2 regions of the Hymenobacter aerilatus genome follow, and region 2 is predicted to be linked to the other one. Evidence: riboswitches for the same ligand, from Rfam matches in the RefSeq annotation. Region 2 holds a riboswitch; the other holds the start of a gene.
What was found. A riboswitch is a leader RNA that binds a small molecule or an ion and turns the genes downstream of it on or off. The one in region 2 is predicted to bind cobalamin.
Positions count from the first base shown of each region.

Region 1 (4,385 bases), 1.3 Mb from region 2:
GCGAACAAGCAAGTAGGACTTACCTATTGAAACGCGAGCTTTTATTACAACCCTGGCTACTACGGTGGCCAGGGTTTTGTTTGCTAAAGCCAGAAGAACTGCTGATTTTTCCCAAAATAAAAAAGCTAGTACCAGATTGATTCATCCTAGTATAGCTAGTATTTTTATAGCTGTATTTTTATAAATCTTATCTGTGATTCTGCGCACTATTCTTGATTTTGTTTTGCAATATGACGAGGTAGCAAGCGTATTGCGAGTAGAGTGGGTCAGTGGCCGCAACGTACAACAGCTCCGCCGCAGCGCCGGGCAGTTGCTTTTACTGCTCCAGCAACTGGCTGTGCGGCGCTTGGTAATTGACATGAACAGCGTACCCGACCTGTCGGTAGATGATGAAATATGGCTGGGTACGCACTGGATGCCCGGTTTGGTAGCCCTACCCCTAGAGCGCCTGGTGCTGGTGTTGGATAGTGGGCAAACCCACAACCAGTTGGCCATAAACGCGCTGCACGACCTAGCACAGCCGGCCATCCGCTTCGATGCGCAATATTTTTCCGATACAGATTCGGCGATGCACTGGATCAGCGACGACTCGCCCCACCTACTGCCCCTACTAGCAGAGTGGAACGCCCGCCACGACACGCCGCCAGCGCCGGTCGGTTAGTGTGTGTGCTACTCCTGGTTGATGCGCGAGGTGTGCCGGGTATCGGCCATGCGCAGGTAGGTGATGAGGGAAATGATGGCGCAGGCCGTCACGTACCAATAGAACCACGCCTCCACGTTGTATTCCTTGGCCAGCAGCGCCACATACTCGGCCGTTCCCCCGAACAGAGCCACAGTGAGGGCGTAAGGCAGCCCTACCCCCAAAGCCCGAATTTCGGTTGGGAACAGCTCGGCTTTCACGACGGCGTTGATGGCCGTGTAGCCGCTCATATTGAGCATGGCGATGACCAGCAGCACAAACGCTTCCCAACTGCTGCTAGCGCGGCCCAAGGCTGTCATGAGGGGCACAGTACCCAGGGTGGCGCCTACCCCAAACGCCAGCAGCACCGGTCGCCGCCCTACCCTATCCGACAGTGCCCCCACTACGGGTTGTAGCACCATGGCCACCGCCAGCGCCCCAAACGACACCAGCGTGGCCTGGTCTTTTGTGAAGCCTGCGGTATTTACCAGAAACTTCTGGGTATAGGTGGTGAAGGTGTAGAATACAATGGTGCCGCCCAGCGTGAGGCCTACCACCGTGAGCACCTCGCGAGGGTAGCGCAGCAGCACGCGCAGCTTGCTTTCTTCTTTCTCCGGCGCCGATCCAGCGGGTTGATCTTTCTTTACGAACGCGTCTGTTTCTTCCATGTGCCGCCGCAGAAATAGCGCCACCACGGCCGCTGCTGCACCTATCACAAACGGGATGCGCCAACCCCAGGCGTGCAACTGCTCCGAAGTCAGCAGCGCTTGTAAAGCCAGTTGTACCAATAGCGCCACCAGCTGCCCTGCTATCAGGGTCACGTATTGAAAGCTGGAAAAGAAGCCCCGATTCTTTCGGTCGGCTATTTCGCTGAGGTAGGTGGCCGAGGTGCCGTACTCGCCGCCCACGCTCAGCCCCTGTAGCAGCCGCGCTACCACCAGCAGTACGGGCGCGAACACGCCAATGGTAGCATAACCGGGCGTGAGGGCAATGAGCAGGGAGCCGGTGCACATCAGCACCACCGACAGCAGCAGAGCCGCTTTCCGGCCCTGGCGGTCGGCGTAGAGGCCCAGCAGCCACCCGCCTAGCGGCCGCATCAGAAAGCCTACCGCAAAAATGGCCGCCGAGTTGAGCAGCTGCGCCGTTTGGTTGCCTTTGGGGAAGAAAGCCGGCGCGAAGTACAGCGCAAACGCCGAGTAGATGTACCAGTCGTACCATTCTACCAGATTGCCAATGGAGCCGCTGAAGATGGATTTCACCCGCGAGGCCATCGTGCGGGTAGGAGCTGTTGTCATGCCGCAAGGTACGCGGCGTAAAGCGGCTTTCGGTATTCCCGCGCCAGCATCTACCTTTGCCGGCAGTTGTTCTTTGCCTGTTTTCCAACAGACGACGGAAGGTGGCCGCCCCGCGGGTGCGGCCCGAAAAAGGGAATCGGGTGCAACTCCCGAACAGACGCGCTACTGTGAGTGCCACCACGGTGTCCCCGCTTGCTACCCATTGCCTGCCTACACGGCCGGGTGAGAAGGGTCGGGCGACACGGCACGAAGTCAGGAAACCTGCCTACCGCCGACTGACAAGTAGGTAGCCCCCGCGCCTGGGGCCATTGTCGGGTATGGAGGAAGCACACGAGCCGTCCGGAGCGCCCCGCGCCACCGGCCAGGAGTCGTACGCTTTTTCCTACCCTGCATCGGCTCGGTTGTGGGTTGGCTTCCTTCGAAAAGCCGTCGAAGAGCGTTTCACCCTTTCACTGACTTGTGATGACCCTCGAAGAGAAAATTACCCGTGCCGAGACGCGCATTTTCAAAGCCGTATTCCCCAACACCACCAACCACTACGACACGCTCTTTGGCGGTACTACCCTGCACATGATGGACGAGGTAGCCTTTATCACGGCTACCCGCTTTTCGCGCCTGAAAATGGTGACGGTATCTTCTGAGCGGGTCGATTTCACTCACCCCATTCCCGGCGGCACGCTGGTGGAGCTGATTGGCCGCGTAGAGCACGTAGGCAACACCAGCCTGAAAGTGCGCGTGGACCTGTTTGTGGAGCAGATGTACTCCGAGGAGCGCGAAAAAGCCGTTTCAGGCGTCTTCACGTTCGTAGCCATCGACGAAAATAAGCGCCCCATCCGCATCCTGGATCAGCCGGTGGAGGCAGTAGGATAACAGGACTTTTACTGATAGAACGTCATTCCGAGCTTGTCGAGGAATCTCGCGTGCTCCCGCTAATTCCTGACGATTGAAATTACCGTGGCACACGAGATTCCTCAACAAGCTCGGAATGACATTCTAATGGTTATTTTCTGCCAGAAAAAGCTGCTCCTCTGTATCTTTGTGGTCCTTTTCCTACTCCGGTTTAAAGGGTAACTACCTTTCACCCATGTTGTTTACCACTGCTTCCCCCCAGGAAGTCGAGTTGCTGCTCTCGCCTGAGCATGCCTACGACGAATTTACGCGCTACGAAGCCCTCTTGGCAGCCGCCGGCCTACGCCCCGGCCAGGCCGATTTTGTGCACCTGCGCAAACGCAGCATTGATGCCCGCGGCCGGCAGCCATTGGTGCGCCTGCGCGCCGACATCTACCGCACGGCGCCCCCGGCCGAGCTGTTTGGCCCGTGGTTTCAGTTTCCCAACGTGAGCCGTGCCCGCCGTACGGTCTTGATTGTGGGAGCGGGTCCGGCCGGGCTGTTTGCGGCGTTGCGGGCCATTGAACTCGGTATCAAGCCTATTGTGGTGGAGCGGGGCAAGGACGTGCGCACCCGCCGCCGCGACTTAGCGGCCCTCAACAAACAGCAGCTCGTCAACCCCGACAGCAACTATTGCTTCGGCGAGGGCGGCGCGGGCACCTACTCCGATGGTAAGCTCTACACCCGCTCTACCAAGCGCGGCGACGTACAACGCATCCTGCGCCTACTGGTGCAGCACGGCGCTACCCCCGATATTCTGATAGATGCTCACCCACACATCGGCACCAACAAGCTGCCGGCCGTGGTGGCCGCCCTGCGAGACTCGGTGCGCGCAGCCGGTGGTGAGGTACGGTTTGACACACGGGTAGACGATTTGGTGCTAACTGAGAACCACCTCCGTGGCGTGGTCACGGCCCAGGGCGAGGAACTGCTGGCCGATGCCGTCATCTTAGCCACCGGCCACTCCGCCCGCGACATCTACGAGCTGCTGCACCGCCGCGGCGTGCTCATCGAGGCTAAGCCCTTTGCGCTGGGTGTGCGCGTGGAGCACCAGCAGCAGCTCATCGACCGGGCCCAGTACCGCCTCCCCGACCGCGGCCTGCTGCCGGCCGCTTCCTATGCGCTGGTGCACCAAACCCAGGGCCAGGGCGGGCAGCGGGGCGTGTTTTCGTTTTGCATGTGCCCTGGCGGCTTTATTGTGCCGGCAGCCACCGCGCCCGGCGAGGTGGTGGTCAATGGCATGTCGCCCAGCCGCCGCGACTCGGAGTTTGCCAATTCTGGCATTGTAACGGCCGTGGAGTTGGAAGATATGGACGTGCGCCAGCACGGCGCCTTGGCCGGTCTGCACCTACAACAGCAGATTGAACAGCGCGCTTGCCAGCTAGCTGGCAACACGCAGGTAGCCCCGGCTCAGCGGCTAGGCGACTTCCTGAAAGGCAAGGTTTCGGCTGACTTGCTGGAAACGTCCTACCAGCCCGGCCTGGTGTCGGTGCCGATGGACAAGGTGCTGGGCAAAAACCTGG
Region 1 covers NZ_CP095053.1:1,679,381-1,683,765, reverse strand. The annotation lists gene MUN82_RS07085 (NADH:flavin oxidoreductase/NADH oxidase) at 1-16, shown strand, start outside; gene MUN82_RS07080 (hypothetical protein) at 194-661, shown strand; gene MUN82_RS07075 (MFS transporter) at 670-1,950, opposite strand; cobalamin riboswitch at 2,057-2,257, shown strand; gene MUN82_RS07070 (acyl-CoA thioesterase) at 2,437-2,844, shown strand; gene MUN82_RS07065 (NAD(P)/FAD-dependent oxidoreductase) at 3,059-4,385, shown strand, end outside.
Region 1: linked by a shared signal. The riboswitch ahead of MUN82_RS07070 (acyl-CoA thioesterase) and the one ahead of metE (5-methyltetrahydropteroyltriglutamate--homocysteine S-methyltransferase) in region 2 are both predicted to bind cobalamin.

Region 2 (4,385 bases):
TTCGGGCCATTTGCGAGTTTTCAGGCCGCAGTCGGGGTTTACCCATAGATTTTCGGCTGGTAGAAGCGTTTGCGCTTTTTCCAGCAACGCTACCATCTCAGTGGTGCTGGGCACGCGGGGCGAATGGATGTCGTACACGCCCGGCCCAATCTGATTGGGATATTGAAAATCGGCGAAGGCGGCCAGCAACTCCATCTGCGAGCGGGAGGTTTCCATGGTAATCACGTCGGCGTCCAGCTCGGCAATGGCAGGAAGTATTTCGTTGAACTCCGAATAGCACATGTGCGTGTGAATCTGGGTTTCGTCGCGCACGCCGGCAGCGGCTACCCGAAACGCCTGTACGGCCCAGGCCAGGTAGGTAGGCCAGTCGGAGCGGCGTAGGGGCAGCCCTTCCCGAATGGCAGGCTCGTCAATTTGAATCAGCTGAATACCAGCTTTTTCCAGTGCAAGCACTTCTTCGCGAATGGCCAGCGCAATCTGCAAGGCGGTAGTGGCCCTTGGCTGGTCGTCGCGCACAAACGACCATTGCAAAATGGTTACCGGTCCCGTCAGCATACCTTTTACATATTGCTGGGTCTGGGCCTGCGCGAAGGTGCTCCAGGCCACAGTCATGTCCTGCGGGCGGTGAATGTCGCCGTACAGAACAGGCGGTTTCACGCAGCGCGAGCCGTAGCTCTGCACCCAGCCGTTTTTGGTGAAAGCAAAGCCGTCGAGCAGCTCGCCAAAGTACTCCACCATATCGTTGCGCTCAAACTCACCGTGCACCAGCACATCCAGCCCTACCTCTTCCTGCCAGCGAATCACGTCGATGGTAGCGTTCTGCAAGGCTTCATCGTACTGCTCGCTGCTCAGTTCTCCTTTCTTGAAGCGGGCACGCAACTGCCGGATGTCCTCGGTCTGCGGGAAGGAGCCGATGGTAGTCGTGGGGAACAACGGCAGTTGCAGGTGCTCCTGCTGCCGGGCCTGCCGCACCGCAAACGGGCTCCGGCGGCGCGCATCTGCCTCCGTAACGGCGGCGGTACGCTCCTTGATATGGGTACGGTGGATACGCTCCGACTTGCGGCGGCTATCCAGCGCCTGTTGGTTTTGGCGTAGCAGGTCCTGAGCACTATGGTCTGCAATCTGACGCAATTCTTCTACTTCGCGCAGCTTCTGCTTCGCAAAGGCCAGCCAGTTCTTAATTTCCGGCGTCAGCGTCGCGTCGTTGGTTTCCAGGTCCAGGTCGCAGGGGCTGTGGAGCAACGAGCAGCTGGGCGCCAGCAGCACCCGCTCGGTGCCCAGCGCTGCTACTGCTTTTTCAAGCAGCGCCAACGACGCCTGGTAGTCGTTCTTCCAAATATTGCGGCCATCTACCACGCCCAGCGACAGGCTTAGCCACTGCGGCACCAGCGGCAGCACAGCATCCAACTGCTCTGGCGCCCGCACCAGGTCTAGGTGCAGGGCGCTGATGGGTAGGCTCACGGCCAGCTCGGCATTGTCGCGCAGGCCTTCGAAGTAAGTGGCTACAAGTAATTTGAGCCCGGGGCAGCTGCGCGCCAGTTTGGCGTAGGCAAACAGGTAGGCGTCTTTTTCAGCAGATGTTAGATCAAGAGCTAGGTAGGGCTCGTCGAGCTGCACCCAGGTGGCACCGTACTGATGCAGCTTGGTTAGCACCTCCACGTACACGGGCAGCAACCGCTTCAGCAACTCAATCCGGTGGAAGCCCTCTTCCTTTTCCTTCCCCAACAGCAGGTAGGAAACCGGCCCCAGCAGCACCGGCTTGGGCGTGGTGCTGAGCGTGTTGCGTGCGTGAATGAACTGATCGAAAATGTGCTCCGAAAACAGCCGAAACTCCTGGTCGGCCGTGAACTCGGGCACGAGGTAGTGGTAGTTGGTGTCGAACCACTTCGTCATCTCCATCGCCGTGATGTCGAGGCCATTGCGCTGGTAGCCACGGGCCATGGCAAAGTATAGATCCACCGCGGTGTTCTGCGGATTTTCACTGAGCACGGGCGTGTAGCGCCTGGGAATGGCCCCTACCATCAAGCTGGTATCCAGCACCTGATCGTAGTAGCTGAAGTCGTTGCAGGGAATCAGATCGAGGCCGGCTTCCTGCTGCAACTGCCAGTTGTGTTGGGCAATGTGGCGGGCGGCGGCCTGCAATTCGGACAGCGTCAGCTGGCCCGACCAGTATTTCTCACTGGCCTTTTTCAGTTCGCGTTGGCTACCAATGCGCGGGTAGCCGAGGTTGTGCGTAAGCATAGTGCTTAGGGTGAAGGGAACAATAAATGGATTTATTGTTCTCGCAACGAGTACGTTACGCGCCCAACACAGTGTATGGCCTACCCTGCACCCTACCGTCCGGCGTGCATACGCACGCGCCAGCCTCCACCTCGCGGAGACTCTTAAGAAGACAGCAGTATGCAATTGACCAGACTACTGCTTCAGAGCGCGGAAGCATACGTCAAGGCGTAGAAAGGCAAGTCTCCTGGCTTGTACCATTACGATCATCCTTCTCATTCTGCCTGGCAGAACAATGGACGTGCTACGGATCGTAACTTGTTTGGGTACTTACAGTTGCGCGACAGCCCGTGATTCACACACGGTTCCTTATTAATTCCGGTATTACCCGAAAACCCCTCTACGGCAATTGATATTGCAAAGAACTAAGGGCAATGATACGCGAAATTTCCGGCGCAACAACTCGCAGGCTAGTTGGTTGCTAGTAGTCCTACCCCTTACCCCTACCTCACAGGGAACCTGGGGTAGGGCTCACCAACCTCTTTAATCCCCTTTACTTATATGGAAAATCTGACCGGAAAAGTCGCCCTTGTAACGGGTGCCGGCAAAGGCATTGGCCGCGCCGTAGCCGTGGCTCTGGCACACGAAGGCGTGCACGTGGGCTTGCTGGCCCGCTCCGAAAACGACTTGCGCAACGTAGCCGCCGAACTGGAAAAGCTAGGCGTGAAAGCTGCCATTGCAACGGCTGATGTAGCTGACCGAGGCGCCGTGGAAGCTGCCGTAGCGCAGATACAGCAGCAACTCGGGGCCATTGATATTCTGCTCAACAACGCTGGCACAGCCGCGTTCGGCAAGTTTCTGGAGCAGGAACCCGACGCCTGGGAAAACATTATCCGGGTGAACCTCATGGGCGTGTACTATGCCACTCGCGCTGTACTACCCGGCATGATTGAGCGCCAGACCGGCGACATTATCAATATTTCTTCCACGGCCGGACAGCGCGGGGCGGCAGGCACCAGTGCCTACTCGGCCTCCAAGTTTGCCGTGCTGGGCCTCACCGAGTCGCTGATGCAGGAGGTGCGCAAGCACAACATTCGCGTGTCGGCCCTCACACCTAGCACCGTGGCTACCCCGCTGGCGCAGGAGCTAAAGCTTACGGATGGCAACCCCGAGAAAGTGATGCAGCCGGAAGATCTGGCCGAGTTCATCATTGCCCAACTCAAGCTGAACCGCCGGGTGTTTGTGAAGGAAGCCGGGCTGTGGAGCACCAATCCGTAAAGCAGAAGTGCCTAATCGAACGAAGCTCCTGCTTACGATCTGTTTAGGAGGAGCTTCGCTCGATTAGGTACTTTCTTATTTTTAGAGAACTATGGTTAAACAAAATCCTTCCTATCGATCCGTAACAGCTCGTTTTCAACTTAGTATACCGATGGAATGGCTTTAACTTATATGTTCATTCACTTTTCAAACATCAGGCTTTGTAGACCCAATCTTCATAAAGTAAGGCAATAAGTTTGTAAGGACTCTGGCACTGTTTTACCTGCCAGCGTTATGAAACATTTCTTACTGACTAGTTACCTTATCATAGGTTTCACTAGTATCAGCCAAGCGGCTACTTTCACTGTTACGAACACTGCCGATGCGGGCACCGGCTCATTACGGCAAGCTATTACCGATGTGAATGCCGCCGGTGCTGGGCCGCACACTATTGCCTTCAATATTCCCAGCAGCGCGCTTACGGGTTCTTTTGCAAGCCAGCGGGCCTTAATCACGCTTGCATCTGCTTTACCCAACATTACCGTAGCGAATGTCACGCTTGATGGTTTTACGCAGACCACAACCGTAGGCAATACGAACACAGGTACCTTTGGCACCACCGCGACTGTAGGAATAGATGGGCTGGCTGTGTCTCCCGTGGAACGACCTGAAGTTGAAATTAGCTTTCCTACAGGCTTCTCCGCACTTACTTGCACGGCCGCAGGATTTACTATCCGTGGTGTTGCCATACATGGAGGCTCTGACCAGTTCAACAGTGCAGCCCTGACTTTGAATGGCAGCGGTTTCAGCGTAGTGAATTGCCTTATAGGTACCACGGCACTCGACTACGGCTACCCAGCAAATGCTCCCTGCGCTTCGTTTGGCATTACCATTGGCACTGGCGGGGC
Region 2 covers NZ_CP095053.1:419,857-424,241, reverse strand. The annotation lists gene metE (5-methyltetrahydropteroyltriglutamate--homocysteine S-methyltransferase) at 1-2,241, opposite strand, end outside; cobalamin riboswitch at 2,441-2,635, opposite strand; gene MUN82_RS01725 (3-ketoacyl-ACP reductase) at 2,782-3,498, shown strand; gene MUN82_RS01720 (T9SS type A sorting domain-containing protein) at 3,772-4,385, shown strand, end outside.